Regions from separate parts of the Fusicatenibacter sp. genome, predicted to be linked through region 1. Evidence: predicted binding sites of a transcription regulator. Region 1 holds the regulator's gene; the other holds the start of a gene.
The links. The regulator HrcA, encoded in region 1, represses chaperone genes, less so after heat shock. The targets are predictions, from matches to a motif close to TGTTAGCACTCNNNNNNNNNGAGTGCTAACA.
Positions count from the first base shown of each region.

Region 2: a site for HrcA is predicted at 13,751-13,781, ahead of htpG (molecular chaperone HtpG). Genes of this name have one in related genera too.

Region 1 is NZ_CDRRUH010000015.1:33,837-50,290, reverse strand. It holds gene uvrB (excinuclease ABC subunit UvrB) at 1-825, shown strand, start outside; gene ACY2VW_RS05445 (helix-turn-helix domain-containing protein) at 1,035-1,253, opposite strand; gene ACY2VW_RS05440 (hypothetical protein) at 1,426-1,791, shown strand; gene ACY2VW_RS05435 (helix-turn-helix domain-containing protein) at 1,869-2,087, opposite strand; gene hrcA (heat-inducible transcriptional repressor HrcA) at 2,372-3,430, shown strand; gene grpE (nucleotide exchange factor GrpE) at 3,480-4,091, shown strand; gene dnaK (molecular chaperone DnaK) at 4,158-6,032, shown strand; gene dnaJ (molecular chaperone DnaJ) at 6,258-7,466, shown strand; gene hisA (phosphoribosylformimino-5-aminoimidazole carboxamide ribotide isomerase) at 7,634-8,410, shown strand; gene hpf (ribosome hibernation-promoting factor, HPF/YfiA family) at 8,869-9,396, shown strand; gene secA (preprotein translocase subunit SecA) at 9,587-12,157, shown strand; one part of gene prfB (peptide chain release factor 2) at 12,299-12,349, shown strand; one part of gene prfB (peptide chain release factor 2) at 12,351-13,406, shown strand; gene ACY2VW_RS05390 (SPFH domain-containing protein) at 13,504-14,757, shown strand; gene ACY2VW_RS05385 (TFIIB-type zinc ribbon-containing protein) at 14,816-15,925, shown strand; gene ACY2VW_RS05380 (TPM domain-containing protein) at 15,922-16,454, shown strand, end outside.
Region 2 is NZ_CDRRUH010000055.1:2,628-19,081, reverse strand. It holds gene ACY2VW_RS11485 (iron-containing alcohol dehydrogenase) at 1-73, opposite strand, end outside; gene ACY2VW_RS11480 (diguanylate cyclase) at 215-481, opposite strand; gene ACY2VW_RS11475 (C40 family peptidase) at 478-1,374, opposite strand; gene ACY2VW_RS11470 (dihydroorotate dehydrogenase) at 1,743-2,645, opposite strand; gene ACY2VW_RS11465 (dihydroorotate dehydrogenase electron transfer subunit) at 2,670-3,440, opposite strand; gene pyrF (orotidine-5'-phosphate decarboxylase) at 3,548-4,477, opposite strand; gene ACY2VW_RS11455 (dihydroorotase) at 4,515-5,795, opposite strand; gene ACY2VW_RS11450 (cold-shock protein) at 6,110-6,310, shown strand; gene ACY2VW_RS11445 (hypothetical protein) at 6,541-6,912, opposite strand; gene ACY2VW_RS11440 (DegV family protein) at 7,010-7,849, opposite strand; gene ACY2VW_RS11435 (magnesium transporter CorA family protein) at 8,171-9,052, shown strand; gene ACY2VW_RS11430 (DUF5721 family protein) at 9,059-9,565, shown strand; gene ACY2VW_RS11425 (ethanolamine utilization protein EutH) at 9,601-10,668, shown strand; gene ACY2VW_RS11420 (oleate hydratase) at 10,833-12,812, opposite strand; gene ACY2VW_RS11415 (TetR-like C-terminal domain-containing protein) at 13,030-13,590, opposite strand; gene htpG (molecular chaperone HtpG) at 13,916-15,991, shown strand; gene ACY2VW_RS11405 (Na+/H+ antiporter NhaC family protein) at 16,176-16,454, shown strand, end outside.

The DNA.
Region 1 (16,454 bases):
CTCTTCGTATCTGCCACGCCGGGCGACTACGAGGCAGACCACGAGCTGCTGCGCGCCGAACAGATCATCCGCCCGACCGGCCTTCTCGACCCGGATGTCGAAGTGCGCCCGGTGGAGGGACAGATCGACGATCTGATTTCGGAAGTAAAGAAAGAAACCGCAAAACACAACAAAGTTCTCGTGACGACGCTGACGAAGCGTATGGCAGAGGATCTGACCGACTATATGAAAGAGGCCGGCATCCGCGTGCGCTACCTGCACTCCGATATCGACACCCTGGAACGGACCGAGATCATCCGTGATATGCGTCTCGATGTCTTCGATGTGCTCGTCGGCATCAACCTTCTGCGTGAGGGTCTCGACATCCCGGAAATCACACTCGTGGCGATCCTGGATGCCGATAAAGAAGGTTTCCTGCGTTCCGAAACCTCTCTGATCCAGACCATCGGCCGTGCCGCACGAAACAGCGAGGGCCATGTTATCATGTACGCCGATGTGATGACCGATTCTATGCGCCTGGCCATCGACGAGACGAAGCGCCGCCGTGCCCTGCAGGAAGCCTACAACAAAGAACACGGCATCACTCCGACCACCATCAAAAAAGCCGTCCGCGATCTCATCAGCATCTCGAAAGAAGTGGCAAAGACCGAAGACAAGATGGAAAAAGACCCGGAGTCCATGAGCCGCGAAGAACTGGAAAAACTGATCGGTCAGGTACAGAAACAGATGAAAGCCGCCGCCGCCGAACTCAATTTCGAAATGGCCGCCGAGCTGCGTGACAAAATGATCACACTGAAGAAGAGCCTGGATGACATGGAAGAATAAAAAATCAGAAATAAAAAAGAAGAAAAGAGCATGAAAAAAGCGTGCCGGAAAAGCGACAGAAAACTTTCCGGCACGCTTTTTTGCGTCCGATTTTGATTCCTTCTTGTTCAGAATTGACGCAAAATAAGAATACCATTATAATATAAAATACGACCAAACAGTCGTATCAAAACGCAAACACAAAAATAAAAAAGACAACAATAAAAAAATCAATCGCCGAATTTTCTCTTTTTACTGGAGACACCCAGCAGATAGTCGACCGAGCAGTCATAGAACCGTGCAAGCTGGATCACATAGTCGATCGGGATGTCGCGGATTCCTTTTTCGTAGCGGGAATAGACGTCGCGGTTGCATTCGAGCAGGGCAGAAATCTCTTTGATGGTGAGATCCTGATCGATCCGCATATCTTCAATTCTCTGGTATTTCATACGTTGTACCATCCTTTCAGATTCAAACCCATACTACCAAACGGTTGGATGGACAAAGTTAAATCAGATCATATGGTCGCAAATTGGAGAATGGGGCAGGAGAGAGAAACGGCGGGTGAAGACAGCCTGTGCAGAAAACAGAAAAATATGTACGGCAGAAATGGGGGAACGAATGGGAAAAGCAGAAAGAATAGAAATAGAAGATTTTGTCCAGAATATAGTGGAACGGATGGAGACGCCGGAAGCGTTTGAAAAAATGATCAGCCGGGAGGAAGGCTGTGAAGCGCAGGGGCAGGAGAACCGTCTGAGGGATGTGCTGAAGAAGGAATGGCCGGTGGACGAAAAGGGAGAGCGCATCTATCAGATCACTAATATATATGAAGAAAAAGCGGAAGAACTCCTCATTGTAGAACTGTATACCGGCATCCACCTGGAAAACGGAGTCCCGTGCGGGCATTTTACGCTGTATCTCTGCGGGGAGCCGGACGGATGGAAACTCAGCGAAACGCGGATGATGGAATATCTGCAGAATCTGTAAACGAAAAAGCAAAACAGGGAGGACAGGGAAAAGAAAAACTGTCCTCCTGCTTTTGCTGCGGCGGAGACACCGGAAAGTCAGGATCCATACGGCCGCTTCTCATCGCTGATGCCGACCAGATAATCCAGACTGACCTGATACAGCTCCGCCAGACGGATGGCAATGGAGATCGGCAGCTGCCGGACGCCTTTTTCATACCGGGTATACACATCGCGGTTGCAGCCGAGATAGTCGGCAACCTGGCGGATCGTCAGATCGTGGTCCGTGCGCAGATCCTCCAGTCTCTGATATTTCATGATTCATCACCTCTGAGAAAATGCTACTAAATGGTCGTATCGAAATGGCGGAATCCTACCATACGGCTATAGCGCCTTTGAAACAGCAGAATGCAATAAAAAAGAAAAGTCAGATTCCTTTTCAGAAAGAAAACGGTTTATACTTTTTTCACAATTTCTTCATAGAAAAACCGGGAAAAGGTGTTGACAAACAAAAGGCAGAGTGCTATCTTAAGAGCATAGATGTTAGCACTCCACTGAAACGAGTGCTAACAGGACTATACAACAGGAAGGAGCTTATCTTAGTGGATACAGAATTGGATGAAAGAAAAAGAAAAATATTAAAAGCGATCATCCAGACGTATCTGGAAACGGGCGAGCCGGTCGGCTCAAGAACGATTTCCAAATACACGGATTTGAATTTAAGCTCCGCCACAATCCGGAATGAAATGTCCGATCTGGAAGAGATGGGTTACATCTTACAGCCCCACACTTCTGCAGGACGCATTCCTTCCGATAAAGGCTACCGCCTCTATGTAGATGAGCTGATGCGGGAAAAAGAACAGGAAGTTGCAGACATCAAAAACATGGTCATTGAAAAAACGGACCGCATGGAGAAAGTTCTGCAGCAGGTTGTCAAAGTCCTCGCTTCATCTACCAACTATGCAACGTTGATTACGGGACCGGAATATCACAGAAATAAAGTGAAATTCATCCAGCTCTCAAAAGTCAATGAAGAGCAGCTCCTGGCCGTCATCGTCGTAGAAGGCAACCTGGTGAAAAACCAGATGATCGACCTCGATGAGACCATCAACGATGAACAGATATTAAAGCTGAACCTGCTTCTGAACACACAGCTCAATGGCCTGACCATTGAAGAAATCAATCTTGGCATGATCAGGAAAATGAAAGAGCAGGCAGGCATCCACTCCGGCATCATCAGCAAAGTGGTCGATACCGTAGCGGAAGCCATCGCAGTCAGCGAAGAAGATGTGCCGGTGTACACCAGCGGCGCAACCAACATTTTCAAGTACCCTGAGCTTTCCGACAGCAGCAAAGCCAGCCAGCTGATCTCCACATTCGAGGAACGGCAGAAACTGGTCGATATGATCAAAGGAGCTGCCGAGGAGCAGGATGGAGAGGAAAATACCGGTATTCAGGTATACATCGGAAATGAATCTTCGATGGAACCCTTACGGGACTGCAGCGTGGTCACCACCACATACGATATGGGAAACGGTATGCGCGGAACAATCGGTATCGTGGGACCAAAGCGGATGGATTACGAAAATGTGGTAGATAACCTGAAAACATTAAAAGTTCAACTGGACGCCGTCTTCAAAAAGCCGGACACAGGTGAGTAGAAAGGTGGAATGATCCGTGAGCGAAGAAAATAGAAAGAAAGAGGAAACCATGGAAGAACCTACACGCGAGATGGAAAAAGAAACCGGAGCAGAGACCGATCTGCCGGAAACCGAACCGGCTGCGGAGCAGGAAGAAGCAAAGAAAGCAGCAGAGGCAAAAGAAGCGGAAGCTGCAGAAGAAACTGCTGAGGATGGCAAAGAACGAAAGTTTTTCAAAAAGAAAAAAGATAAAAAAGATGAGAAAATCGAAGAGCTGACTGACCGCCTGACCCGTCAGATGGCAGAGTTCGATAACTTCCGCAAACGCACCGAAAAAGAAAAAGCAAATATGTATGCCATTGGAGCAAAAGACATCATCGAGAAGATTCTTCCGGTTGTTGACAGCTTCGAGCGCGGACTTGCAACGGTGGAAAAAACGGAGGAAGATCCGTTCGCAGACGGCATGAATAAAGTATACAAACAGTTTACCACAGCACTCGATGAACTCGGTGTAACCGTGATCGAGGCCGTTGGAAAGGAATTCGATCCGAACCTGCACAACGCAGTGATGCATGTGGAGGATGAGGAAGCCGGCGAGAACATCGTCGTAGAAGAGTTCCTGAAGGGCTACATGTACAAAGGTTCCGTAGTCCGTCACAGTATGGTCAAGGTGGCTAACTAAGCCTTGAAGATAAATAAATAGAAATTAAACCATTTTTTAGCATAATTCATTGAGGAGGAAACAACAATGGGCAAAATTATTGGTATTGACTTAGGAACAACAAACAGCTGTGTAGCCGTTATGGAAGGTGGAAAACCAACCGTTATCGCAAACGCAGAAGGTGAAAGAACAACTCCATCTATCGTAGCATTCACAAAAACAGGTGACCGTCTGGTCGGCGAGCCGGCAAAACGTCAGGCTGTAACAAACGCAGACAGAACCATCCGTTCCATCAAACGTGAGATGGGTACTGATTATAAAGTAGACATCGAAGGAAAGAAATACTCTCCGCAGGAGATCTCCGCTATGATCCTTCAGAAACTGAAAGGTGATGCAGAGAACTACCTTGGCGAGAAAGTAACAGAAGCAGTTATCACAGTTCCGGCTTACTTCAATGACGCACAGCGTCAGGCAACCAAAGATGCCGGTAAAATCGCAGGTCTTGATGTAAAACGTATCATCAACGAGCCTACCGCAGCAGCTCTGGCATACGGACTGGATAACGAGAAAGAGCAGAAGATCATGGTATACGACCTTGGCGGCGGTACTTTCGATGTTTCCATCATCGAGATCGGTGACGGTGTTATCGAAGTTCTTTCCACAGCAGGAAACAACCGTCTGGGCGGCGATGACTTCGACCAGAAAGTAACAGATTACATCCTCGCTGAGTTCAAGAAACAGGAAGGCGTCGATCTTTCCAATGATAAAATGGCTCTGCAGAGAATCAGAGAAGCAGCAGAGAAAGCAAAGAAAGAGCTTTCCAGCGCAACCACAACCAACATCAACCTGCCATTCATCACTGCAACGGCAGATGGCCCGAAACATCTCGATATGAACCTGACAAAGGCTAAATTCGATGAGCTGACCCACGACCTGGTAGAGAAAACCGCAGAGCCGGTACAGAGAGCACTCTCTGATGCAGGCCTTCAGGCATCCGAGCTTTCCAAAGTCCTTCTGGTAGGCGGATCTACCCGTATCCCGGCTGTACAGGATAAAGTAAGACAGCTGACCGGACACGAGCCGAGCAAGAGCCTGAACCCGGATGAGTGCGTAGCACTTGGTGCTTCCGTACAGGGCGGTAAACTTGCAGGAGATGCCGGCGCAGGCGACATCCTTCTTCTGGATGTAACTCCGCTGTCTCTGTCCATCGAGACCATGGGAGGTATTGCAACTCGTCTGATCGAGCGTAACACCACAATCCCGACCAAGAAGAGCCAGATCTTCTCCACCGCAGCTGATAACCAGACAGCAGTAGATATCAACGTAGTACAGGGTGAGCGTCAGTTCGCGAAAGACAACAAATCCCTCGGCCAGTTCCGTCTGGATGGAATCCCGCCAGCAAGAAGAGGCGTTCCGCAGATCGAGGTTACCTTTGATATCGATGCCAACGGTATCGTAAATGTATCTGCAAAAGACCTGGGAACAGGAAAAGAGCAGCACATCACCATCACCGCAGGCTCTAACATGTCCGACAGCGAGATCGACAAAGCAGTCAAAGAAGCTGCTGAGTTCGAAGCTCAGGATAAGAAACGCAAAGAAGCAATCGACGCAAGAAACGATGCAGACTCTATGGTGTTCCAGACCGAGAAAGCAATCGAGGAAGTCGGCGACAAGCTGGATGCAAACGATAAGACAGCAGTAGAAGCTGACCTGAATGCACTGAAAGACCTCATTGCAAAATGCAATCCGGAAGAGATGACAGATGCACAGGTAGCTGACCTGAAAGCAGCTCAGGAAAAACTGATGACAAGCGCTCAGAAACTGTTCGCAAAACTGTATGAGCAGCAGCAGGGCGGCGCAGCAGGTGCCGGAACAGCTGGTGCAGGCCCGGATATGGGAAATGCAGGAGCAGCAGGCGGCCATGACGACGACGTCGTAGATGCTGACTACAAAGAGGTTTAATTTTCGGCATGTCACACTCCGTGAAAATACCGACTGTGAGTTGAAACAATAAGTAAATAAACGCAAAAAGCCCTGTGAGGCGAATGTTTGCAGGGGACGGAAAACACATTCCGCCCCCTGTATTTATGCTGGTATTGCTTTCGGAAAAGTGCTATACTGGAGCGTGCGGAAAAACATTTCTGCAAAGATGAAATTTGTGGAACAGAAATGAAAAGGTGAACATAAATGGCAGAAAAAAGAGATTATTACGAGGTCCTCGGCGTAGACCGCGGAGCGGACGATGCAACATTAAAAAAAGCATACCGTAAACTGGCCAAGAAATACCATCCGGATATGAACCCGGGCGACAAAGAGGCCGAGGCAAAATTTAAAGAGGCGACAGAAGCCTATGGCGTGCTGAGTGATCCGGACAAACGGCGTCAGTACGATCAGTTTGGCCACGCTGCATTTGAAAACGGCGGTGGCGGCGCAGGAGCCGGTGGATTCGGCGGCTTCGACTTTGGTGGCGGAGATATGGGTGATATCTTCGGCGATATTTTCGGCGACCTGTTCGGTGGCGGCGGAAGCAGAAGAAGAGCAAACAATGGACCGATGAAGGGAGCAAACCTCCGCGCTGTTGTCCACATTACGTTTGAGGAAGCTGTTTTCGGATGCCAGAAAGAGCTCGAGATCAACCTGAAGGATACCTGTACAACGTGCCACGGAACCGGCGCAAAACCAGGAACTTCACCGGAGACATGTTCCAAGTGTAACGGAACCGGTCAGATTACGTACACGCAGCAGACCATGTTCGGCTCTGTGAGAAACGTGACGACCTGTCCGGACTGTAACGGAACCGGAAAGATCATCCGCGATAAATGTACCGCATGCCATGGCACAGGATACACATCCAGCAGAAAACGCATTCAGGTCAACATTCCGGCCGGAATCGACGATGGACAGAGTATCCGGATCCGTGAAAAAGGTGAGCCGGGCGTAAACGGCGGACCGAGAGGAGATCTGCTTGTCGAGGTTCAGGTAACCCGTCATCCGATCTTCCAGAGACAGGATATGAACATCTTCTCCACTGCACCGATTACGTTTGCCCAGGCAGCACTCGGCGGCGATGTGAAGATCAGCACCGTTGACGGAGACGTTCTCTACACTGTAAAACCGGGAACCCAGACCGATACGAAGATCCGCCTGAAGGGAAAAGGCGTTCCGTCCCTTCGTAACAGCAATGTGCGCGGTGATCACTACGTAACACTCGTAGTCCAGACTCCGACGAAACTGAATGAGAAAGCAAAAGAAGCCCTCCGTGCCTTCGATGAAGCCTGCGGAAACCGCCCGGCAGCAGAAGAAAAAGCAGCCGACGGCGAAACCGCAGAGCAGCCGAAGAAGAAAAAAGGCTTTATGGATAAAGTGAAAGAGGCCTTTGAGGACATCGATAAATAAAGAACGGCGGCAAGCCGGAAAAGAAAGAAGAATCTGTGGAAAAAGCAGGTTCTTCTTTCTTTTCTATGAAAGAACCATGAAAATTCGGTGAATTTATACACAGAATGGTCGGATTTTGATATAATGTGGAAAACTTAAGGGGAGAGAAAAGAAAGGAAACGGGGAAAATGAGATTTCGACCATGTATTGATATTCATAACGGAAAAGTAAAACAGATTGTCGGGGGATCGCTGAAGGATCAGGGAAATCAGGCGAGCGAGAATTTTGTCTCGGAGCAGGATGCGTCGTACTATGCGCAGCTGTATGGAGAGCAGGGCATTACGGGGGGCCATGTAATTCTGTTGAATAAGAAAGGCACCGAGTTTTATGAGGAGACCAAGCGGCAGGCTTTACTGGCACTCTCGACGTATCCGGGCGGACTGCAGGTCGGGGGCGGCATTGATGCGGAGAATGCGTGCGAGTTTCTGACAGCGGGGGCAAGCCATGTGATTGTGACTTCGTATGTGTTCCGTGACGGCCATGTGTTCTATGAAAATCTGGACAAGCTGGTGACGACGGTAGGAAAGCAGCGGCTGACACTGGATTTAAGCTGCCGGAAGCAGGACGGAAAATACTATATCGTGACGGACCGCTGGCAGAAGTTCACGGACGAAGAAGTGACAGAGGAACTGCTGCATCACCTGTCAGAATACTGTGATGAGTTCCTGATCCATGCCGTGGATGTCGAGGGAAAGGCTTCCGGCATTGAGATGGAGCTGGTGGAACTGCTTGCGAAGATGAAAGATTTTCCGGTGACGTACGCCGGCGGTGTGGGAAGTTTTGAAGACCTGGAGCTGCTCAAAAAACTGGGAAACAACCACGTCGATGTGACAATCGGCAGCGCACTGGATCTGTTCGGCGGCAAAATGAAGTTTGAAGACGTGCTGGCAGTATGCCGCCGGTAGTGGAAACGGACATTCACCCGCGCCATTCGCAAAACCGCGCTTTCAGCGCTCTCCGCTGCTGCGCAGCTCCTTTTTGCTCATAACTATAGCAATCCCCGAAAATAATGCAAAAAATTCAGCACCGCAGAGCGTGAATTACTGCGTCACAGATTTTCGTCGTACCCCGGTACGCCTTCAAATCTGTTCCTTGCAATTCGCGCTCTGCAGCACTGCCTTTTTTGCATTATTTTCGGGTCTTGCTATAGGCGCTCCCTTTGTATCTTATTCTCGACAGATTTTCATGCGAGCATGAAATCTGTCAAAAATAAGATACAAGTGAACTGTAACAGAAAAAACTCTAAAATATTCATGAATTTTCTAAATACTATTGCAAATATAGACAACTATTGCTATAATTAGAGTTACTTACAGGGGAAGTGAAAAACCTGTAAAATTTGAAAGCAAAGGGGTTGGGCATAATGAAAATTACCATCAGCGGAAAAAATATTGACGTGACAGAGGGATTAAAAGCCGCGGTCAATGAAAAACTTGGCAAACTGGAGAAATATTTTACGCCTGACACAAATGTCATTGTAACCTTAAGTGTAGAGAAAGAAAGACAGAAAATTGAGGTTACCATTCCGGTAAAAGGAAACATCATCCGTTCCGAGCAGGTAAGCAACGATATGTACGTATCCATCGATCTGGTAGAAGAAGTCATTGAACGCCAGCTTCGCAAATACAAAAACAAAATTGCCGACAAACAGCAGGAAGCAGGAAACTTCCAGAAAGAATATCTGGAGCATGACTATCTGGAGGACGAAGATATCCAGATCATCCGTACCAAAAAATTCGGCATGAAACCAATGTATCCGGAAGATGCCTGCGTACAGATGGAACTTCTTGGACACACCTTCTTCGTATTCCGCAATGCAGAGACCGACGAAGTAAACGTTGTTTACAAGAGAAAGAACAACACCTACGGTCTGATCGAGCCGGAGTGCTAAAAGTAAATAAAGAGTGAACAGTCACCCTGTTTTCAGCTTAGAAAAGCTGTGAAACAGGGTGATTTTTTCGCGGAAAGGGCCGGGCGGGGAAATGTTTACGAAAAATTCATTGTTATCTTGTGCCAGAAGTGGTAGAATAATACCATATGTTAATATGGTAATTAATAGAGAAAGCAGGAGCAAACATTCTATGAAATTCACAGAAAAACTTTTTGGTACGCACAGTGAGCGCGAGCTGAAACGAATCTATCCAATCGTAGACAAAATCGAAGCTCTCCGCCCGACCATGCAGGCACTGACCGATGAAGAGCTGCGTGCCAAGACAAAGGAATATAAAGACCGCTACAACGGAGGCGAATCCCTGGATTCCATTCTTCCGGAAGCATTCGCAACCGTCCGCGAGGCAGCAAAACGTTCCCTCGGTATGGAGCACCACCGCGTACAGCTCATCGGTGGTATTATCCTCCATCAGGGCCGTATCGCCGAGATGAAAACCGGTGAAGGTAAAACCCTCGTTTCCACCCTTCCGGCTTACCTGAACGCACTGACCGGACGCGGTGTCCACATCGTTACCGTCAACGACTACCTGGCAAACAGAGATGCTGAGTGGATGGGCAAAGTTCACAGATTTCTTGGCCTGACCGTCGGTGTTGTCTTAAACGATATGAAGAACGATGAGCGTCGCCAGCAGTACGCATGCGACATCACCTACATCACCAACAACGAACTTGGTTTCGATTACCTGCGTGACAACATGGTCATCTACAAAGAGCAGCTCGTACAGAGAGAGCTTGCTTACTGCATCATCGACGAGGTTGACTCCGTCCTGATCGACGAGGCAAGAACACCTCTGATTATTTCCGGACAGAGCAGCAAATCCACGAAGCTGTACGAGACCGCGGATATTCTGGCACACCAGATGCAGCGCGGTGAGGCAAGCGGCGAGATGACCAAGATGACCGCCATCATGGGCGAGGAGATCGAGGAGACCGGAGACTTCATCGTCAACGAGAAGGACAAATTTGTTACCCTGACCGATGACGGTGTGAAGAAAGTCGAGAACTTCTTCCATATCGAGAACCTTTCCGATCCGGAAAACCTGGAGATCCAGCACAATGTGATCCTGGCGCTGCGTGCCAACTATCTGATGCACCGCGACAAGGACTATGTAGTCAAAGATGACGAGGTTCTGATCGTCGATGAGTTCACCGGACGTATCATGCCGGGCCGCCGTTATTCCGATGGTCTGCATCAGGCAATCGAGGCAAAAGAGCACGTAAAAGTAAGAAGAGAGAGTAAGACTCTGGCAACGATCACGTTCCAGAACTTCTTTAACAAATACGAGAAAAAAGCCGGCATGACCGGTACTGCCCTCACCGAGGAGCAGGAGTTCCGTGATATCTACGGCATGGACGTTATCGAGATCCCGACCAACCGTCCGGTCATCCGTGTGGATATGGACGATGCCGTATACATGACGAAAAAAGAGAAATTCCACGCAGTCGTAGAGGAAGTCAAAGAGGCACATGCTGTGAACCAGCCGGTTCTGGTTGGTACCATCACCATTGAGACTTCTGAGCTGATCAGCAAAATGCTTCGCCGCGAGGGAATTCCGCATCAGGTCTTAAATGCGAAGTTCCATGAGCTCGAGGCAGAAATCGTAGCCCATGCCGGCGAGGCAGGAGCCGTTACCATCGCGACCAACATGGCCGGCCGTGGTACCGATATCAAGCTGGACGATGTGGCAAAAGCTGCCGGCGGCTTAAAGATCATCGGCACCGAGCGTCATGAGTCCCGCCGTATCGACAATCAGCTCCGCGGTCGTTCCGGCCGTCAGGGAGACCCGGGTGAGTCCCGTTTCTACATTTCCCTGGAAGACGATCTGATGAGACTCTTCGGTTCCGAAAAACTGATGGGCATTTTCAAATCCCTCGGCGTACCGGAAAATGAGCAGATCGAGCACAAGATGCTTTCTTCTGCAATCGAAAAGGCGCAGAAGAAGATCGAGGGCAACAACTACGGAATCCGTAAAAACCTTCTTGACTACGACCAGGTCAACAACGAGCAGCGAGAAATTATTTATAAAGAGAGACGCCGCGTGCTGGACGGCGAGAGCATGAGAGATACCATCTTCAAGATGATCGCCGATACCATCGACAATATCGTAGATCTCTGCATCGGCGAGAATACCGAGCAGTCCGAATGGGATCTGACGGAACTGAATGAGATGCTGCTTTCCGTCATACCGGTGAAGGCAGTGACAAAAGAGCGCGTAGAGAAGCTGTCAAAAAACGAACTGAAGCAGAAGCTAAAAGAGGAAGCTGTCAAGCTCTATGAGGAAAAAGAAGCAGAATTCCCGGAGGAGGAGCAGATTCGTGAGCTTGAGCGTGTCGTTCTCCTGAAAGTAATCGACCAGAAGTGGATGGATCATATCGATGATATGGATCAGCTCCGCGAGGGTATCGGTCTGCAGGCATACGGTCAGAGAGACCCGAAGGTTGAGTACAAGATGGCAGCTTACGACATGTTTAACGAAATGCTCGAGTCCATCCAGCAGGATACCGTCCGTCTCCTGTTCCATGTACGTGTTGAGCAGAAAGTAGAACGTGAGCAGGTGGCAAAAGTGACCGGAACCAACAAAGACGAGTCCGGCCCGAGAAAACCGGTACAGCGCGCAGAGCGTAAGATCTATCCAAACGATCCATGCCCGTGCGGAAGCGGCAAGAAGTACAAACAGTGCTGCGGAAGAAAACCGGTTTGATAAAAGCAGAACAGCAGTGAGACGGATGAGCACGATCCGTTTGACAAAGCACGCAGCTTCCCTACCAGAAGCTGCGTGTCATACAAAATATAAAACAGAAAGCAGGTGAAGCTTGTGGTAGTTGAATTAGACCAGTTCAAAATGGAACTTGGCACATACGATAAACCATTAGTGGAAGTGAGGGATTCACTTTGACCTCGCTAACAAAGAGCAGAGGATCGAAGAATTAGAGCGTAAAATGGAGGAACCCAATTTCTGGGACAACCCCGAAGAAGCGCAGGAGCAGATGAAACAGCTGAGCAGCATGAAAGAGGACAGAGATACGTATCAGAAACTGATATCCGCCAAAGAAGATATGGAAACTCTGATCGAGATGGGACAGGAGGAGGATGACGATTCCGTTGTTCCGGAAATTGCGGAAATGATGGAAGAGTTCAAGGCATCCTTCGATGCCATCCGCATCAAAACCCTGCTGTCCGGCGAATTTGACAAGGACAATGCGATCATCAAACTGAACGCAGGTGCAGGCGGAACCGAGGCGTGCGACTGGTGCGGCATGCTGTACCGTATGTACACCAGATGGGCAGAACGCAAAGGCTTTACGATCGAGGAACTCGACTTCCTGGACGGTGATGAGGCCGGTGTGAAGTCCGTGACATTCCAGGTCAACGGCGAAAACGCTTACGGTTATCTGAAATCCGAAAAAGGCGTTCACCGTCTCGTCCGTATTTCACCGTTCAACGCGGCAGGAAAACGCCAGACATCGTTCGTATCGTGCGATGTTATGCCGGATATCGACAAAGAGATCGATGTTGAGGTTCGTGATGAGGATATCCGTATCGATACGTACCGTTCCAGCGGTGCCGGCGGACAGCACATCAACAAGACGTCATCGGCGATCCGAATCACGCATATGCCGACCGGCATCGTGGTTACATGCCAGAATGAGCGTTCCCAGTTCCAGAATAAGGACAAGGCAATGCAGATGCTGAAAGCAAAACTGTATATGCTGAAACTCCAGGAGCAGGCAGACAAGCTGAGTGACATCCGCGGCGAAGTAACCGAGATCGGCTGGGGCAACCAGATCCGTTCTTACGTTATGCAGCCATACACCATGGTCAAAGACCACCGTACCAACGCAGAGACCGGAAACGTCGATGCAGTCATGGACGGCGGAATTGATCTGTTTATCAACGCATATCTGAAGTGGATTGCACTCGGAACCGGAGCAAAAGAGGAAGAAGCATAATTCGGCTGTGGGCAGAGCACAGTGACAAGTAAAATAAGGAGCATTTTCACCAATGGGGACGGAAATGCTCCTTTCATGTTTACAGGAGGTAAAACATATGGGTATTATCAGAGCAGCAGTCAACGCAGTGCACGGCGGTCTCGCCGATCAGTGGCTGGAGACCGTGGAGCCGTATGAGATGGGGGAACATACGGTATTTACAGAGGGAATTCTGGTCAGAAAAGGCCAGAACAGAAAGGGAAGCCAGACGATTTCCAACGGATCGGTGATCCATGTCTATGACAATCAGTTCATGATGCTGGTGGACGGCGGAAGGATTATTGATTACACCGCAGAGCCGGGCTACTTTACCGTAGACCAGTCATCGTCTCCGTCGATGTTCAGCGGATCGCTTGACGCAGCCGTAAAAGATACGTTTGAGCGCCTGAAGTTCGGCGGCCAGACCCCGCATGAGCAGAGAGTTTTCTATATTAATCTGCAGGAAATCAAGGGAATCAAATTCGGAACGAGAAATCCGGTCAACTATTTCGACCAGTTCTACAATGCCGAGCTGTTCCTTCGGGCACACGGTTCCTATTCCATCCGCATCGTCGATCCGCTCCGCTTCTACGCAGAGGCTGTGCCGAGAAACGCATCCCGCGTGGAGATCGAGGATATCAACGAGCAGTATATGAACGAATTTTTAGAGGGCCTGCAGTCCTCGATCAATCAGATGGCAGCCGACGGCATCCGCATTTCGTTCGCAGCATCCAAGAGCGCAGAGCTGTCCCGCTACATGGCAGATGCGATGGATGAGAGCTGGCGGGCAATGCGCGGCATGGAGATCCAGTCCGTGGCAATCGCAAGCCTTTCCTACGATGAAGCCTCCCAGAAACTGATCCAGATGCGCAACGAAGGTGCGATGATGTCTGATCCATCAATCCGTGAGGGCTATGTACAGGGAGCGATGGCACGCGGTATGGAGAAAGCAGCAGCCAACCCAAACGGAGCCATGAACGGCTTTATGGGTGTTCAGATGGGCATGAATGCCTTCGGTTCCTCGTTTGCATCGGCGTCCGCTTCGAATCAGCAGCAGATGCAGCAGCAGGCGGCAGCCAAGGCACAGCAGGAAGCTGCAAAAGGAGTATGGAAATGCGCATGCGGAACGGAGAACACCGGCAATTTCTGCTCAAACTGCGGAAGTGCAAAGCCGATGGTGTGGATCTGCGGCAAGTGCGGAACGGAGAACAGCGGTAAATTCTGTTCGAACTGCGGCAGCCCGAAACCGGAAGCGGCAGGAAAATGGGTCTGCGCATGTGGAACTGAGAATACCGGCAAGTTCTGCTCGAACTGCGGAAAACCAAGACAGTAAAAGAAAAAACAGATAACCATCCAATACAACAGCGGCTCCGGGGAAGGAGGGATAGAATATGGAGGTTATTACATACAAATGCCCGAACTGCGGAGGCGATCTGACCTTCGATCCGGCAAGCGGAAAGTATAAATGCGAGTACTGCCTGTCCTCGTTTACACAGGAAGAAGCCGAAAAGGCGAACCCGAAAGCAGCGGAAGCGCTGAACGGGGAGGACGATGCTGCCGGTGCACAGGAAGCATCCGATGCACAGAAGGAAAGCAGTACGGAGGAAACAAAAGGGGAAACAGAGCAGGGCGAAGCAGTTGTCTACACCTGCCCGAACTGCGGCGCCGAGATTGTGACCGATGCGACGACGGCAGCGACATACTGTTTCTACTGCCACAACCCGGTGGTGCTTTCCGGCCGGCTCTCGGGAGAATATATGCCGGATTTCGTGCTGCCGTTTAAGATCAGCAAGGAGCAGGCAATCGGGAAATTTTTGTCATTTGCGCGGAAGAAACGCTTTATTCCGAAGGACTTTTTCGAGAAAAACCAGGTACAGAAGATGACGGGTGTCTATTTCCCGTACTGGATTTACGGCGGAGACTTTGAGACGGATTACATGGCACGCGGCCGGAAGGTGAGAGTCTGGCAGACCGGTGATGTGGAGTACAAAGAGACCAGCATCTACGATGTCCGCCGGGAGGGCGAGGTCCGCGTAGACGGTCTGTCGCGCAATGCACTGAACAAGGCCGACCGCGATCTGATCGAATGCGTGCAGCCCTATCGTCTGGAGGAGATGCAGCCGTTTTCCATGGGCTATCTTTCCGGATTTCAGGCGGAAAAACGTGATATCGAACAGGCGCAGATCGCACCGGAACTGAAAAAAGAACTGGAACAAATGGCGCGCGGCGCAATGCGGAACGAGGCGAATGAGTATCTCTCCCTCGAGCAGGAGAAAATGAAGCTTTCTCCAAAGCGGGAGGACTGGCGTTACGTACTGTTTCCGGTCTGGACACTGACGTATCCGGGAAAAGACGGAAAGGTTTATTACTATGCGATGAACGGCCAGACCGGCACGATCAACGGTGATTTTCCGTTTGAGCGGAAAAAAGCGCTGCTGACGTCGGTTGTGAGTGCACTTTTTGTACTGATCTTTATGCTGGTGGGAGGGTATTTCTCATGAGAAGAATGAAAAAAGCGAGACAATATCTGCTCGGCATTTTTGCAGCCCTTCTGCTGTGCGGGATTTTTTCTGTGAATACCGTAAAAGCGGACACCCAGTATGTCTATGACAACGCATCGCTTCTTTCGGATGAGGAGGAGCAGGATCTCGAGCGGTCCTGTGCGGAGTTTGAGAGCAATACGGACATTCATATGGTGATCCTGACCGAGTACAGCAGCGGCTCCGAGGACTGCCAGGCGATTGCGGATGATTTCTATGATAAAAAGTATCCGAAGGAGCCGAACGGTGTCTGCTTCCTCATCGATATGGGACAGCGCCAGATTGTGATTTCAACGTCGGGCATTATGCAGTATTATATGTCGGACGCGGAAATCGACGACATTCTGCAGGCTGCGCAGAGCTATGCCAAAGAGGGCGACTATGCGGGGACGTTTGCAAAAATGATTACGATGACGCAGGAGTGCTTCGAACGAGGTGTTTCCGATGCGGACTATCTGATTACAGAAGACGGCTCGATCATTCATTACCG
Region 2 (16,454 bases), on a different contig from region 1:
CCTCAAATGTTTTCAGTGCCTCTAAAGCACCCTTTCCGTGGTATAAATCTCTTGGTAATGTAAATCTTGCCATTGTTCAGAACCCCTTTCTTGTTTTGCTTCTGATCAGGCGGCTCCGGCAGATCAGATCAGCAGATTTTCTGTTTTTCCACTCTCTGTTTAAGCCGCCTTTTGTCTTTTGTTCTCGACTTTGTTATTATTATAACAAACTTTTTCAGGGATTTCCAATACAAAAATGATATTTCCTGATGTCAATTATATATGTCTTATTTACTTCCGTGCCGCCCACGCGCATCGCCACGCAGCTTTTCGGAATGCTCTCCCGGATCGCATCGGCTGTCCGCTGCTGCAGAAGATCGCCGTACTCGTGGCCCAGCGTGTCGTTCGTCCGCTTCAGATAATTGCAGTCCGCCATAATAAGACTCGTCGGAAAATCACCGGCCTGTACCATATGATCACTTTCCGTTTCCAGATATTTCACGAAAAAACACTCCCAACCACTTTCAGCGCCTCCGCCAGATCCTCCCGAAAATCCTCATCCCCTCTCCGCAGACTATTCACCCTGCACCCAAACACCCTCTCATGCCCCGTACAGTGCAGATACCTGCCGTCCCCCAGATACATCCCCACATGCCCCTTCCAGAACAGCAGATCCCCGGCCTTCGCCCGTTCCTCCACCAGACACATCTCCTCCCCTTCTCTCCAGATCGCTTTCATGGGATACCCTTCCCTGATATCCGCATCCCGCCAAATCAAAACCCCATTCATCAAATACGCCATAAACACCACACCCGAACAGTCAATCCCATCCGCCGCCTTCCCGCCCCACCGGTACTGGCATCCAAGATACCCCTTCGCACATTCCACAACCTTCCTCCGAAACTCCTCTTCCGACCACCCATCCGGAATCCCCTGCTCCACAAAAAACCTCTCTTCCGATTTTCCCCACAAAAACCGATCCGAATCCAGTCTTTTTCTTAATGCCGCCTCCGGCACAAACCCACTGATCCCATTCGCCAGTTTCACCCTGCAATACCCATTCTCCGTCTCCTCCATTTTCTCCACAAAACACCCCCGTCCCAGCGTCTCCAACATCCGCGCCTGCACCCGCGCTCCCCTCATCACATCCGCAAACCCGCGCGTCACCACATACGTATTCCCGGCCTTTTCCCTCTCCTCCATCCACTCCCGGCTTCTCTCTTCAATCAAATTCCTCTCCATCCACCCCCGATACCCATAATGCGTCCAAACCTCAATCCACTCCCCCTCATCTTCCCACATCACGCCCCATCCAAAAAACACCTCATCCACCACATCAACCCCATTCTCCTCATACAAAAACGCCCGATTCACTTTAATGATCCCATACTTCATCTCACATACCACCTTCCATTTTCTATATACTATGCACCCACCACAACACTCTCACGCCGATCCGCCCCCGGCGGCTCCAGACTTACTTCGTTTCAGCTCCACACAACCAGACCTCACTGGAATTTGCGCCTGCCGTGTGGCGGGCATAGAAAAAGAGGGCAGAAACTGTGAGCCCGGAACAGGTGCAGAAAAATGGGATGAGATCTGGTGCTCAACACCAGATCTCAAAACGCACTGAGTCGGGAAATTATCAAATTTCCTGACGAATTGCGTTGGTTCCCATTTTTCTGTGCCTGTTCCGGGCCACAGTTCCGCCCTCTTTTTCTCGCCCGTCACACGGCAGGCGCAAATTCCAGCGAGGTCGTCCGTTATCTCACAGCTCCAATCAACTCATTAATATCGTCAACCTTATGCCGTCTCATATACTCCTCGATACCGCGAACCGTTTCAACAGTCGCATACGGATTAAAGAAATTCGCCGTCCCAATCGAAACCGCCGTAGCCCCCGCCAGAATAAACTCCAGCGCATCCTCCGCCGACGCAATACCGCCCATACCAATAATCGGCACTTTCACTGCCTGCGCCACCTGATACACCATCCGCACCGCAACCGGCTTCACCGCCGGCCCCGACATACCGCCAGTCTTATTCGCAATCGCAAACTTCTGCCGTTCAATATCAATCTTCATCCCAGTAAGCGTATTGATCAGCGACAGCACATCCGCCCCGCCGGCTTCCGCAGCCCGCGCCATCTCCGTAATATCCGTCACATTCGGACTCAGCTTCATAATAATCGGCTGCTTCGCATATTTTTTAACTTCTCTGGTGATCGCCTCCACCGCCTTCGGATCCTGTCCAAACGCAATACCGCCCTCCTTCACATTCGGGCATGAAATATTAATCTCCAGCAGATCCACCGGCTCCGAAGCCAGCCGCTCCACAACCTCACAATAATCCTCCGTCGTCCGTCCACAGACATTCACCACAATCTTCGTGTCAAACTGCTTCAAAAACGGAATATCCCTCTCACAGAACACATCAATGCCAGGATTCTGCAGCCCGATCGCATTCAGCATTCCGCCATAAACCTCCGCAATACGCGGCGTCGGATTCCCCGGCCACGGCACATTCGCAACGCCCTTCGTCACAACCGCGCCAAGCTCCTTCAAATCCACAAACTCACTGTACTCCGCGCCAGAGCCAAACGTACCAGATGCCGTCATAACCGGATTCTTCAGTTCCACACCCGCCAGATTCACACTTGTCTTCATCGCTTTTTCTCCTCCTCGCGTCACTTACAGCTCAATTTCCGTACTCAAAAAGACCGGCCCGTCCTTGCAGATCCGCTTATTGTGCACATGCGAATGACCATCCACCTCAGTCGACTGGCAGACACACGCAAGACATGCGCCAACGCCGCACGCCATCTTCTCTTCCATCGAAATCCAGCATGGAATTCCCTTTTCCAGACCGTACGCCTTAATCGCACGCAGCATCGGAGCCGGACCGCAGGCAAAAATTACATCTGCTTCCAGATGATCCTCGCGCACCGCATCCATCACATTGCCCTTCACACCGGCACTTCCGTCCTCCGTTGCAATATGAAGATCGCCTGCCGCAGCAAACTCCTCATTTAAGAACAACTCATCGCGGTAACCACAGCAGATGATCGTGTCCGTTCCAAGATCCTTCGCCGTCTGCAGCATCGGCGGAACACCGATACCGCCGCCCATCAGCATCACACGTTTTCCCTTCCCTTCCTCGATCGGGAATCCATTTCCAAGCGGCCCTAAAATATCAACCTCATCCCCCGCTTTCAGATGCGAAAACTCCTCCGTTCCTGCACCTGCCACACGGTAGACAATCCGAAGTCTTCCTCCCTCGCGGTCGATCTCACAAAGAGAAATCGGACGCGGCAGAAGACGGCTGCCGTCTTTCGAAAACAGAGAAATAAACTGGCCGGCCTTCGCCTCTTTTGCAATCACTTTCGTGGAAATCCACATGCTGTAAATCCCTTTTGCAATGCACTCCTGACTTTCCACAGTACAGCATTCCTTGATTTTCATAAGCTGAACACTCCTTTTATTTTCTTGAATCGGCGAAAAGCCCAAAATATCCTCCGGCCGACATAACATCTACCCGGCAGACCTTCTGAGCTTTTCACCCTGTATTCTTATTTTGCAGCAGCAAGCGCCCCGCTGATATCCTCAACCATATCCTTTACAGCTGCTCTTGAAGCATCCGCAAAGTTCTCAGTGCCAAACTCGGCATATTTTTCCTGTTTGTAAGCAGCGATAATACCTCTCGAAGAGTTTACGATTGCACCCAGTCCGTCCTCATTGAAGAAGTGAACGAGGTCTTTTCCTTTTCCGCCCTGTGCACCGTAGCCCGGTACCAGGATGTAGGATTTCGGCATTACCTTACGCAGCACCTTGCCCATCTCCGGGTACGTAGCGCCGACAACAGCTCCCACATAGCTGTAATCATCGCCCATGTGCTCCTCGCCCCACGCGGCAACCTGCTCGCCGACCCACTCATACAGCGGACGTCCGTCGATGATGCGGTCCTGGAACTCGCCGCTGGACGGGTTCGAGGTTTTTACCAGAACAAAGATACCTTTTTTCTCCTCTTTGCAGACCTTGATGAACGGTTTTACGCCGTCAGATCCAAGATACGGATTGACAGTTGCAAAATCCTCATGGAATCCGGCGTAGGATTTGCTTCCCACCTGCACGTGGCCGAGGTGGCCGACTGCATACGCCTCAGAAGTAGAACCGATATCGCCTCGTTTGATATCGCCGATGACAACGAGACCCTTTTCCTGGCAGTAGGAAACGGTCTTCTCATACGCTGCCATTCCCGGAACGCCGAACTGCTCATACATGGCAACCTGCGGTTTTACAGCCGGAATCAGATCGTATGTTGCGTCGACAATCGCTTTATTGAACTGCCAGATGGCCTCTGCAGCTCCTTCGAGTGTCTCTCCGTACTCGGCAAATGCCTTTTTCTGTACGTGCTCCGGCACATAGTTCAGCATCGGGTCCAGACCTACTACGATCGGTGCATTTGTTTTTTTGATGTTTGCAATCAGTTTGTTAATCATCTGCTTACTCTCCCTCTTCTGTCTTTTTTTATAGAAATTACTCAGCTTCGTATACAATCTTGCCGCCGCATACGGTAGCCATAACTTTTCCTTTGACTTTCTTGCCGCCGAACGGAGTGTTTTTGCCCTTGGAAACAAACTCCTTCGGATCGATCACATACTCTGCTTCCGGATCAATGACAACCACATCGGCGTCCATGCCAGGTGCAAGAGAACCTTTCTTGTCCAGATGCAGGATTTTTGCCGGATTGTAGCTCATTTTCTCCGCCATCTGCATCGGGGTGATAATCTCAGTATCCACAAGCTCGGTGATGGTAAGAGCCACACTCGTCTCCAGTCCGACGATGCCGAACGGAGCTTTCTTGAAGGACTCCTGCTTCTCGGTCAGCGCATGCGGTGCATGATCGGTGCTGATGACATCAAAGACATCGTCTTTCAGACCCTGGCGCAGTGCCTCGAGGTCCTCTTTCGTACGGAGCGGCGGGTTCATCTTGTAGTTGGTGTCGCCTTTTACGATGTCGTCGCTGCAAAGCGTAAAGTGATGCGGGCAGACCTCAGCGGAAATCGAAACGCCGGCCTTTCTCGCCTCGCGCACCATATCCACGCTCTCTTTGGTCGAGCAGTGGCACAGATGCAGGTGTGCGCCTGTCTCTGCGGCAAGTACGATATCTCTTGCAACAATCGTGTTTTCTACAGAGTTTGTGATTCCCGGCAGATGCCACTCTCTCGAGTTTGCATCCTCATTCATGCAGCCGCCGTTTACGAGGTTCTTGTCCTCGCAGTGAGCCAGCACCGGAATGTTTTTCTCTGCGGCAATCTCCATGGCCTCTTTGTAGAGCAGCGCGTTCATAACGGATTTTCCGTCCTCGCTGATCGCCGGGATGCCGGCTTTTATCATGCCCTCGATATCGGCGAGCTCTTCACCCTTCTGTCCTACTGTGATGGCGCCTGCCTGCAGTACATTAATCGGAGAAAAACGGTCTGCTTTGATCGTTACATAGTTGACGCGGTCCGGGCTGTCGATGACCGGTTTTGTATTCGGCATCGCTACCAGCGTTGTCACGCCTCCTTTTGCGGCTGCTTTCGAACCGCTTTCAATATCTTCTTTATATGTCTGCCCCGGGTCGCGGAGATGTACATGCATATCGATGATGCCAGGCATTACATAGCAGCCTTTTGCATCTATTACCTGCGCATCTTTTACGCGGATTCCTTTTTCAACCCGTGTAATAACGCCGTTTTCGATCAGAACATCACTGATTTCGTCTTTTTGGGTGGCCGGGTCGATGACCTGTCCATTTTTGATTAAGATACTCATCTTACGTTCTCTGATCCTTTCTTTTTTTCTGACCGGATTCCCGATCATTCTTCCTTTTTATAATACACGAAATCTTTCCTGAAATAAAGAGTTTTTTCTTGACTTTTTTGATTTGCAAGATTATAATAGTCTCAATCGAGAAGATGTTGAGATGTAATACGTGGTCACTAGCTATTAGAGATTATATTAGCATTCACCTTCAATATAATCTGTAATAGCTGGTGAATTTTTTTACCAAAAGTTCACTCGCTTATGGGGGAACATATGCATTCCCACATCATGCTTATTTTTTAATTTTATGGAGGTAACTCACAATGAACAAGGGAACAGTGAAATGGTTTAACGCAGAGAAGGGCTATGGCTTCATCACAGGCGAAGACGGAAACGATGTATTCGTACATTTCTCCGCTATCCAGGGTGAAGGATTCAAAACTCTTGACGAAGGTCAGGCAGTTACTTACGATCTTACCGAGGGTGCTCGCGGAATGCAGGCTTCCAACGTTGTTAAATGCTAATTAACCATAAGCGAAAGGCCGGGGGACGTATGTCCTCCGGTTTTTTAATTTACGCGGGCAACGAGCAAAAGTCCGTGCCTGCACGAGACACTGGCGACTGCCGCGATAACTCGAGAAACTCGCGGAGCGTGTTTCTCATAGTTTTTTTCAAATCTCTATAACAAAAGCGCTTATCACTCCGGAATTTTCCCGTCTGTGGTAAGCGCTTTTGCTTTCTTTAACAATTCTGCTTATTCCGCTGTACTTTCGCTGGTGGAATCTGCTGTGCTGTCACTTGCCGTATCTGCTGTGCTGTCCGAAGATGTATCGGAAGCATCAGAGCTGTCGCTGGTGTCATCTGCACTGCTGTCGCTGGATGTGTTGGTCTCGCTCAGATAATTCTGAATATCCGTCACGTTCATCGTTGTAGTTTCTGTCGTGCGGTTCGCCTTTTTCTCTGCTACCGAGTTCTGGTAAACAGCAACGGAGAACCAGCCGATCAGGGCAGCCAGAACAACGACGAAAGCGGTAACTTCCAGTCTCGTGATCCATCTTTCACGTCTCATGATTTTCTCACGGTTCGCTTTTTCCTTTTTATAGCGGTCAACTTTTTCCTGACTCATGTTTCTACTTCTCCTTTGATTTCTAAAAAGTGCCCGGCGGCACTTTCAAACATGTTGAAAATTATACTACATTTTCAACAAAAAGGGAAGAGAAAAGTTATAATACAATGATAATTCCGCCGTCATTTGCATACATACTGCTGACGCCCTGGGTATCGAGTACGAAGACATCCTGTACCGCAAGGCGCTCCAGAAGGGCTTCTTTTACCATCTCGGCGCGCTCCGGGCAGTTGCAGTGGGAAACGGCGAGGGTCTTTGTCTCCACATGCTGTGCATCATTCACAACGGCATCGACCATCTTCATCAGCGCTCTGTTGATGCCGCGCGCCTGATCGAGCTGAACGATATCGCCCTCCGGTGTGGAGCCCATGACCGGTTTGATTTTAAGGGCGGATGCAACGAGCGCTTTCACCTTGGAAAGACGGCCGTTTTTCCGCAGAGTTTCGAGATTTTCCAGCACGAAATAGGTGTGCTGTGTGCTGATATAGAGTTCTACTGTCTCTACGACGCGCTCAAAGCTCATGCCGGCTTCCTCGCACTCCACGATTTTTTTCACGATCAGGGTCTCTCCTATCGATGCGCTTCTGGAATTGAATACGTGAATCTTCAGATCCTCGTTCTCCTCCTGCGCCAGGTTTGCACCGAGCACTGCGCTGTTATAGGAACCGCTGAGCTGTGCGGAGAGTGTGACCGCGTAGCACCGTTCTGCTCCGTTCAGAAAAGATTTCCGGAAATAATCCGGCGACGGGCAGGCGGATTTCGGGCACTCCGGGCATTCCGCTACTCTCTTTAAAAAATATTTCTGGTCGAATGTCTCGTCATCCAGAATGGATTCGCCGCCGACTTCCAGGGTCAGCGGTGCAATTTCAATATTTCCTCTTTTTTTCATATCTGCTGTCAGTTCACAGCAGCTGTCTGCAACAATGTGAAAACTCATATCTATAGTCCCTCCAAACTTAATTCCGCCTTTTGCTCACAGCGGACCTTCGTATTTCCAATCACCGCTCTTTTTCAAACCTTTTCTTGTAGGGACGAATCCGACACAGTGAATTTTTTGATAATTTGTCATGTAGTTTTGATAACTACATTTTATCATAACACACTTAGTGCCCCATTGCAAAAAGTTTTTTCTTTTTAAAAGTTTTTTCCTTTTCTTGTCGCACTCCCCTTTTTGCGGTATACTACGGTCATACGGCTTTTTTGCTTATGGATCTTTTTATGGATCTTTTCCATGACTTGTTTTCAGGAGGTGGTACGTATGGAATGGACTTTTTCGGATTCAGTCCGGCTTTCCCTGCTTTCGTTTTCGGAAGCTTCCAAGGTCTGCGCGGCGCTGCCCGGATTCTCTCTTTTGAAACGCAGTCTGGAGCCGGAGCGCATCGAATACTGCCGCGCGGAGCTGCTGCCTGACTGCCTGGTCGGATCCCTTGCCGTCCCGGACAAGACACATCCGCTTCATCACGCATTCTCGCTGGCATTTTACCTTGATCGTGAACAGCTTATTCTGGCATCCGACGAACAGACACTTCCGGCTTTGCAGAGCCGCCTCTTTCCGGAAGAACCGCTCGATACTTCCGACGTGTTCCATCTGTTTTTCTCGTTTCTGGAATCGCTGATCCAGGAGGATATGCTCTATCTGCAGAATTTTGAGAAGCGCCTCGCGACAATCGAGGAGTCTCTTCTCGACACTCTGCCAAAAGAGCTGCAGCGGACCCTGATCACGATCCGTCGGGAGCTGCTCGTGTTCCATGCCTATTACCAGCAGCTTCTCGACATGTGCGAAATACTCTCCGAGGACGAAAATCACTTTCTTCCCCCGGAATGCGCCCGCCAGTTTGCGCGCCTTGGAAACCGTGTGGACCGCCTGTACGACCACACACAGATGCTGCGGGAGTACGCCTTACAGATCCGCGAGATGCAGCAATCCCAGATCGACCTGCGTCAGAACGATACGATGCGGATTCTGACGGTCGTCTCGACCCTTTTCTTCCCGCTCTCGCTGATCGCCGGCTGGTACGGCATGAACTTTACGCATATGCCCGAGCTTTCCGCCCCGTACGCATACTTTATCCTGATCGGCATCTGTATTCTCATTGTTGCTGTTGAAATTTGGTATTTTAAAAAGAAAGGCTGGTTTTAACTACGGATGATTATCCTGCAGATTACACAGTTAAAGAATTTTATGAACACGCTGCTCCGCCTCGAGACATTTGACCGTTTTCCCGTCTCCGAGGCGTCGATCACAACGTTTACGACGTTCTCCATCGACGGAAGTCTCCACACGGACTTTTTCGATCCCGACGACGCGCAGCTTTTAAAGGAAAAGGGACGCACGCGGCTTCTCTGGAAGGATGTGAAATCGTTTTGCTACTCTGTTATTAAAGGAAAGCGGACACCGCTGCAGTTCAAATTTGTGTTTCAGCTCCCGCAGGCTGCCTGTGAGAAAATGATTGCGGATCACGCACTGCCGTTTGAAATTGAGAATATCTTCGGATGCTTTCTAAATTTTCAATATAAAGACGGCAAACTCCTTCTCACGACCGGCACTTCCTTCAAAATTTTTACGATGGACAAGTCGCTCAACCGCGTCTTCGATGAGGAAGTCCGCCAGTTTCTGCTGAAACATGAAATTGCATTTGAAGAACAGATTTAAACCAAAATACTTCTATATAGAAAGGTTCTATTTTTATGAATCAGATTATTATGTGGATCATGGCGGTCGGTGCGGTACTCGGCGGTGTCGACCGGATCGCTGGAAACCGCTTCGGGCTTGGAAAACGGTTTGAGGAGGGTTTTAACCTGCTCGGGCCGACGGCGCTCTCCATGGCGGGCATCATCTGCCTGACGCCGCTTCTTTCCCGTTTTCTCCGTTTTGCCCTTGTTCCGCTCTGGAACCATCTCGGGCTCGATGCAGGGCTGCTTTCCGGCATTCTCGCGATCGATATGGGCGGCTACCAGCTCGCCGGAGAGCTTTCGACATCTCAGGAGATGGTGCGCTACGCGGGACTTGTCGTTGCGGCAACGCTCGGCTGTACGATCACATTCACAATTCCGGTCGGCATGGGGATGTTAAAGAAAAGCGACCGGCTCTTTTTCTCCCGCGGTATGCTGATCGGCACCGGCACACTTCCGGTCACTCTGGTTGTCGGCGGACTGCTCTCGGGGCTTTCTTTCCTGCAGATCGTAATCCAGTCGCTCCCGGTGCTTCTCTTCTGCTTTCTGCTGATGTTCGGCATCTGGCGTTTTCCGGACGCCACGGTGCGCGCGTTTACGGTATTTGCAAACATCATCCGGCTTCTGACGACGATCGGCCTCATCGCTGGTGCGTTCTGCTACATGACCGGATTTTCACTTCTCCCGGACCTTGCCCCTCTCGAGGATGCAATGGCGGTTGTCTCCTCGATCGGCATTGTGCTGCTCGGCAGCCTTCCGACGGCGGAGCTTTTACAGCGGGCGCTCAAAAAACCGCTCTCTTTCATCGGAAGAAAAACCGGCATGAACGACAGCAGCGCCGCCGGTCTTCTGATGGGCATTGTCAGCCCCGTTCCGGCGATCACAATGATGGAAAAGATGGACGAGCGCGGAAAGATTGTAAACGCAGCTTTCCTCGTCTCCGCCGCATCGACCATCGCCGCACATATGGGATTTACGTTCGGCACCGATCCTGATTTTGTCGTGCCGCTTCTCGTTGCAAAGCTCGCCGGAGGCATCGCCGCCGTCTGCGCCGCGCTGTTTTTCACGAAAAAATCTGCTTAACGACGAAAATCTGTGACGCAGTAATTCACGCTCCGCGGTGCTGAATTTTTTGCATTATTTTCGGGGATTTCTATAATTGTTTGAGAGCATACCTAGCAACGCAATAAGACCTGCGCCGTTTGAAAGCGCAGGTCTTATTGCATTTCTTACTTATTTTCTATTTCTTATTTCAGCATATCCTCTTTGATAATTCCATGCTCTTTTAAGAGATCTCCCACTACATTTCCATCCACCAGCTTCAGCAGAGGTTTTTTCAGCAGGTTGAGCGGTCCAGGAAGCTCGATTTCCAGAGGGGATTTTCCATCCATCAGCTTCACGGAGCTGTCCAGCAGGTCGCGGATATCGTAAACGCTGCCCCATACCTCCGGCACGCCGCGGTCTACGCCGAGGAGTCCGTAAACAGCTTCCATTGCAGTACGAACGGAATACTCTGTTGTGAAGATGGTATCTCTTGGTGTCTCAGCGAACTGTCCAAGGAATGCGAAGTTGACACAGCCATCCGGGATGACATCCGGGCGGTCGCCCTTTCTTCTTGGCATAAAGAATGCGGTGATGTACGGCATCATGGTCGGTACGCAAACGGCGCTGTTCTCTGCCAGCTCCGGAATCTGGTCAACCGGCACGCCGAGGTGGTACAGCCACTCTTCGGTAATCTCTTTACCGGTGCACTCTTTCATCGGTTTCTTCACATAGTCGCCAGGTACGTCGGTGAACAGGCTGTAAACCCATACGCATACCTTGTCTTTATCCTGCTCTTTGAACTGTCCCTGACGGTTGATGGTCCAGCTTAAGAGCCACTTGGAATCCTGGCAGCTTACGATACCGCCGGTAACAACCTTTCCGGTTCTCGGATCACGTTTGCAGATATTGGTGATATACGGGATGATCTTGTCGTCGAGTGTGGTGATCGTTGCGGATTCCCAGTTCGTCTTTGCGATATCGGAGCAGAATTTCTCCGGATGGCCAAAGGACGGATCCTGTTTTGCAATGTTTTTCCACAGGCTCCAGCAGCCGCTTGTGCGGACCTCTGCATCACCGTTCGGTGCATGGTTCTGATCGCCGTAGATCGTGCCTTCGGTGCAGCTTCCGTTGGTAACGAAGACGAGGTCATTCTCGGTGAGAACGATGCCTTTCTCGACGCCGTTTACTTTGCACTCGATGGCTTTTGCGACTTTCTTTCCATCGTTGATTTCAAAGATAACGTTGGTTACTTCGGTATTGAACTGGAAGTCTACGCCGGCATCCTCGAGGTATTTCTTCATCGGAAGAATCAGGGACTCGTACTGGTTGTACTTCGTAAATTTCAGTGCGGAGAAGTCCGGCAGTCCGCCGATGTGGTGAATGAACCGCTGGAAGTACAGCTTCATCTCCAGTGCACTGTGCCAGTTTTCGAAGGCGAACATCGTTCTCCAGTACAGCCAGAAGGTGGAATTGAATACTTCATCATCAAAAACATCTTCGATCGTCTTGTCGTACAGATCCTCATCTCTTGTCATGAAGAGTTTCATGATCTCCATGCAGCCTTTCTGGCTCAGGTTGAACTTGCCGTCGGTATGGGCATCCTCGCCGCGGTTCTTCGTTGCACGGCACAGGGAGTAGTTCGGATCTTTTTTGTTCAGCCAGTAATACTCGTCGAGAACGGATACGCCAGGTGTCTCAATCGACGGGATGCTGTGGAACAGATCCCACAGGCACTCGAAGTGGTTTTCCATCTCACGGCCGCCTCTCATGATGTAGCCGCGGGTCGGATCGTAGATACCGTCGCAGGCACCGCCGGCGATGTCCATGGCTTCCAGAATGTGGATGTGATCGCCTTTCATCTGGCCGTCTCTTACGAGGAAGCACGCTGCTGCGAGGGCTGCGAGGCCGCTTCCTACAAGGTATGCGCTCTTCTCATCGACGCCTTCCGGTTTTTCCGGTCTTGCGAAGGCTTCGTAGTTTCCGTTGGTATAATAAATGCCTTTGCTGTTTTTCTTATCTTTTCCGCGCTCGGTGTTGCGGTAATCATTCTTTGGTTCTGATGTTACAGTGGTTGTCTCCGCTGCTTTTTTTGCTTCACTCTTGTTTTTTGCCTGCAGCACTGCTGCTCCAGCTCCGATGACTGCTGCTGATGCGATTCCGAATTTTAATCCTTTTTTTGACATAGACGTTCATCCTTTCTTTTCTAAATACGACTGCCGGAATGGTTTTTCGAATTCCCGGTTCGTATTGGTTATGCTGCTTTCTTTGTTTTACAAGTTTCTGTTGTGTTGCTGTTGTCTGTTGACAGTTTGAATCTTACTTCATTTTTCCCCGCTTTTCCATTTACAAAACAGGGCGGATGATAAAATTTTTATCACACGCCCTGTTTTGTAAAGTATTTTATTTGTTTTTCTGGAAATTGCGGATGGAATTGACGACATTTCCTTCCATCGTGCGGTGCATTTTCTCTGCAATCACATGGTAATCTGCTTTCATGCCGTCCTTGATCCAGTCGAGCATGACGCCGGTGAAGCTGTACTTATAGAAATCTGCGATGAAGCTCTGATCCGCCTCGGAGATGCCGGTTCCTTTTGCTTTCTCCTGCACGACACCGTACAGCAGATCGTGCGTCAGATGAAAGAGATACGTCTCAATCTGCTCGCGGCTTACCGAATGGTAGACATTCATAATAAACGGTTTGTTCTCGAGCACTGCCTCAAAAATCTGCAGCACCCCCTCCTGCCACGTCTCATACGTCTTCTTTCCCTGCAGCGCCTGCGTTGCATCCTCAAGGCACGACCATTCAACAAGATCGTAGATATCCTTAAAATGATAATAAAACGCCATCCGGCTGATGCCGCAGTCTGTCGTCAGATCGTTGATCGTAATTTTGTCCAGCGGTTTCTTCAAAAGCAGCTTCTTTAACGACGCTTCCAGCGCCGCCTTCGTTGTATTTGTCATGTATTTCCTCCCTTTTCTTCTGTCTGTTCGAAACGCTTCTATGCTTTTCATTGTAGCATACCCCTCCTCCGAAAACAACCGCGCCAGCCCTTCTGATGGGACTTTACAAAAAGTTTAGAAAGTGCCGGAATACCGGTAAATACAAGGCTTTTTGCCGTTCTGTTAGCACTCTTTTTTCTTGAGTGCTAATTTTTTCTTGACTTTTCCCTGTGCCAGTATTACTATAACTATCAGGGCAGCAAAAAAGCTGCAGACATCTAAAAAAGCATAGTATTCCCGCTTTGCCGGGACAAAATATTTTTATAAGAAAAGGAGTGTGTTTCTCATGAGTGCGAAACATGGAAATCTTTCTATCAACAGTGACAATATTTTCCCGATTATTAAAAAATGGATGTATTCCGATCACGACATCTTTGTCCGCGAGCTCGTTTCCAACGGCTGCGATGCCATCACCAAACTGAAAAAGCTGGACGGCATGGGCGAATATACACTGCCGGATGACTACAAAGCATCCATCCAGGTCATTGTAAACCCGGATGAGAAAACCCTGAAATTCATCGATACCGGTCTTGGTATGACGGCTGACGAAGTCGAAGAATACATTACCCAGATCGCTTTCTCCGGCGCTACCGAGTTCCTGGAGAAATACAAAGACAAAACAAACCCGGATCAGATGATCGGCCACTTCGGTCTTGGTTTCTACTCTGCTTTCATGGTAGCCGACGAAGTGCACATCGATACTCTTTCCTACAAAGAAGGCTCCACACCGGTTCACTGGACCTGTGACGGAAGCACCGAGTACGATATGTCCGAGGGCAGCAAAACAACCGTTGGTACCGAAATCACCCTGTTCCTGAATGAGGACTGCCTCGAGTTCGCCAATGAATACCGTGTCCGCGAAGTACTCGAGAAATACTGCTCCTTCATGCCGGTTGAAATCTTCCTGTCCAAAGCAAACGCTCCGCAGGAGTACGAGACGATCGACGAGAGTGAATTAAAAGAGGACGACGTTGTCGTTGAGCACATCCACGAGGATGCAAAATACGAAGAGAAAGAAAAAGAAGACGGAACCAAAGAGCAGGTTGAGGTTTCTCCGGCAAAAGAGAAAGTAAAAATCAACAAACGCCCGGTTTCCATCAGTGATATCCACCCGCTGTGGACGAAACATCCAAACGAGTGCACCGACGAGGACTACAAAGAGTTCTACCGCAAAGTCTTCAATGACTACCGCGAGCCGCTGTTCTGGATCCACCTGAACATGGACTATCCGTTCAACCTGAAAGGTATCCTCTACTTCCCGCGCATCAACACCGAGTACGATTCCATCGAGGGAACCATCAAACTGTACAACAACCAGGTATTTATTGCAGACAACATCAAAGAAGTTATTCCGGAGTACCTGATGCTCTTAAAAGGTGTCATCGACTGCCCGGATCTGCCGCTGAACGTATCCCGAAGCGCACTGCAGAACGACGGATTTGTCAAGAAGATCTCCGAGTATATCTCCAAGAAATTCGCTGACAAACTCTCCGGCATGTGCAAGACCGACCGTGAGAACTACGAGAAATACTGGGATGATATCAACCCGTTCATCAAATACGGATGCATCAAGGACGAGAAATTCTCCAAGAAGATGATGGACTACATTCTGTTCAAGAACATCGACGGAAAATATCTGACCCTTGAGGACTGCATCAACGAGAATAAGAAAGAAGAAGCTCCTGCAGAGAACACCGAGGAGAAGGCTGAAACTGCTAAGAATACAGAAAATGCGGAAAACGCTGACGAGAAGAAAGAGCCGGAAAAAACGACAGTTTACTACGTCACCGACGAAGTTCAGCAGAGCCAGTATATCAACATGTTCCGCAGCCAGGGCATGGACGCTGTCATCCTGAAACACAACATCGACTCCGCTTTCATCACCCATGCAGAGCGTTACAACGAACATGTGACCTTCCAGCGCATCGACGCAGATCTGACCAACGATATGAAAGATGAGTCCGGTGAGGATCTGACTGACGCTACCAATACACTGACCGATCTCTTCCGCAAAGTCCTTGACAAGAAAGACCTGACCGTCAAAGTTGAAAACCTGAAAGATGAGAACGTATCCTCCATGGTAACACTTTCCGAGGAGAGCCGCCGGATGCAGGATATGATGAAGATGTACGGCATGACCGGCATGGATCCGTCCATGTTCGGCGGACAGGAAACTCTGATCCTGAATGCAAAACATCCGCTCGTTCAGTACATTCTGAAGAATGGCGAGAACGACAACACATCCCTGTTCTGCGAGCAGCTGTATGATCTGGCCATGATCAGCCACAAACCGCTCTCTCCGGACGAGATGACAAAATTCGTAAGCAGAAGCAATCAGATTATGATGCTCCTTGCAAAATGATAAAGCACAGGCACAGCAAAACGCGCCTCTTATAAAACACGCCGGATTTCTGGAATTTACCAGATGTCCGGCGTGTTTTTTCCTGCTTTTTTACTTTACGATTTCTGATCCAGATGATAAAATAATTCTATTCGCCCTATTGAAAAATAAGGAAAATCACATGAAAGGTCTGGTATTTATTTCTATGAAAAAAGGAAAGCCATCCGCCCTGCTCCCGATCGCCGTTTTTCTGGTGTTTTATCTGGGGCTCGGCATTTATTCCGAGTATATTTTAAAAATTCCGATGGGCTTCTACAACATCCCCATCGTCGTCGCGTTTCTGGCTGCGATCCTCGTCGCCTGTCTGCAGAACCGCAGTGTCCCGTTTGAAGAAAAGCTCGCCCTCATGGGACAGGGCATCGGGGACAAAAACATCATCACAATGCTGCTGATCTTCCTCGCCGCAGGCACGTTTGTCGGCGTT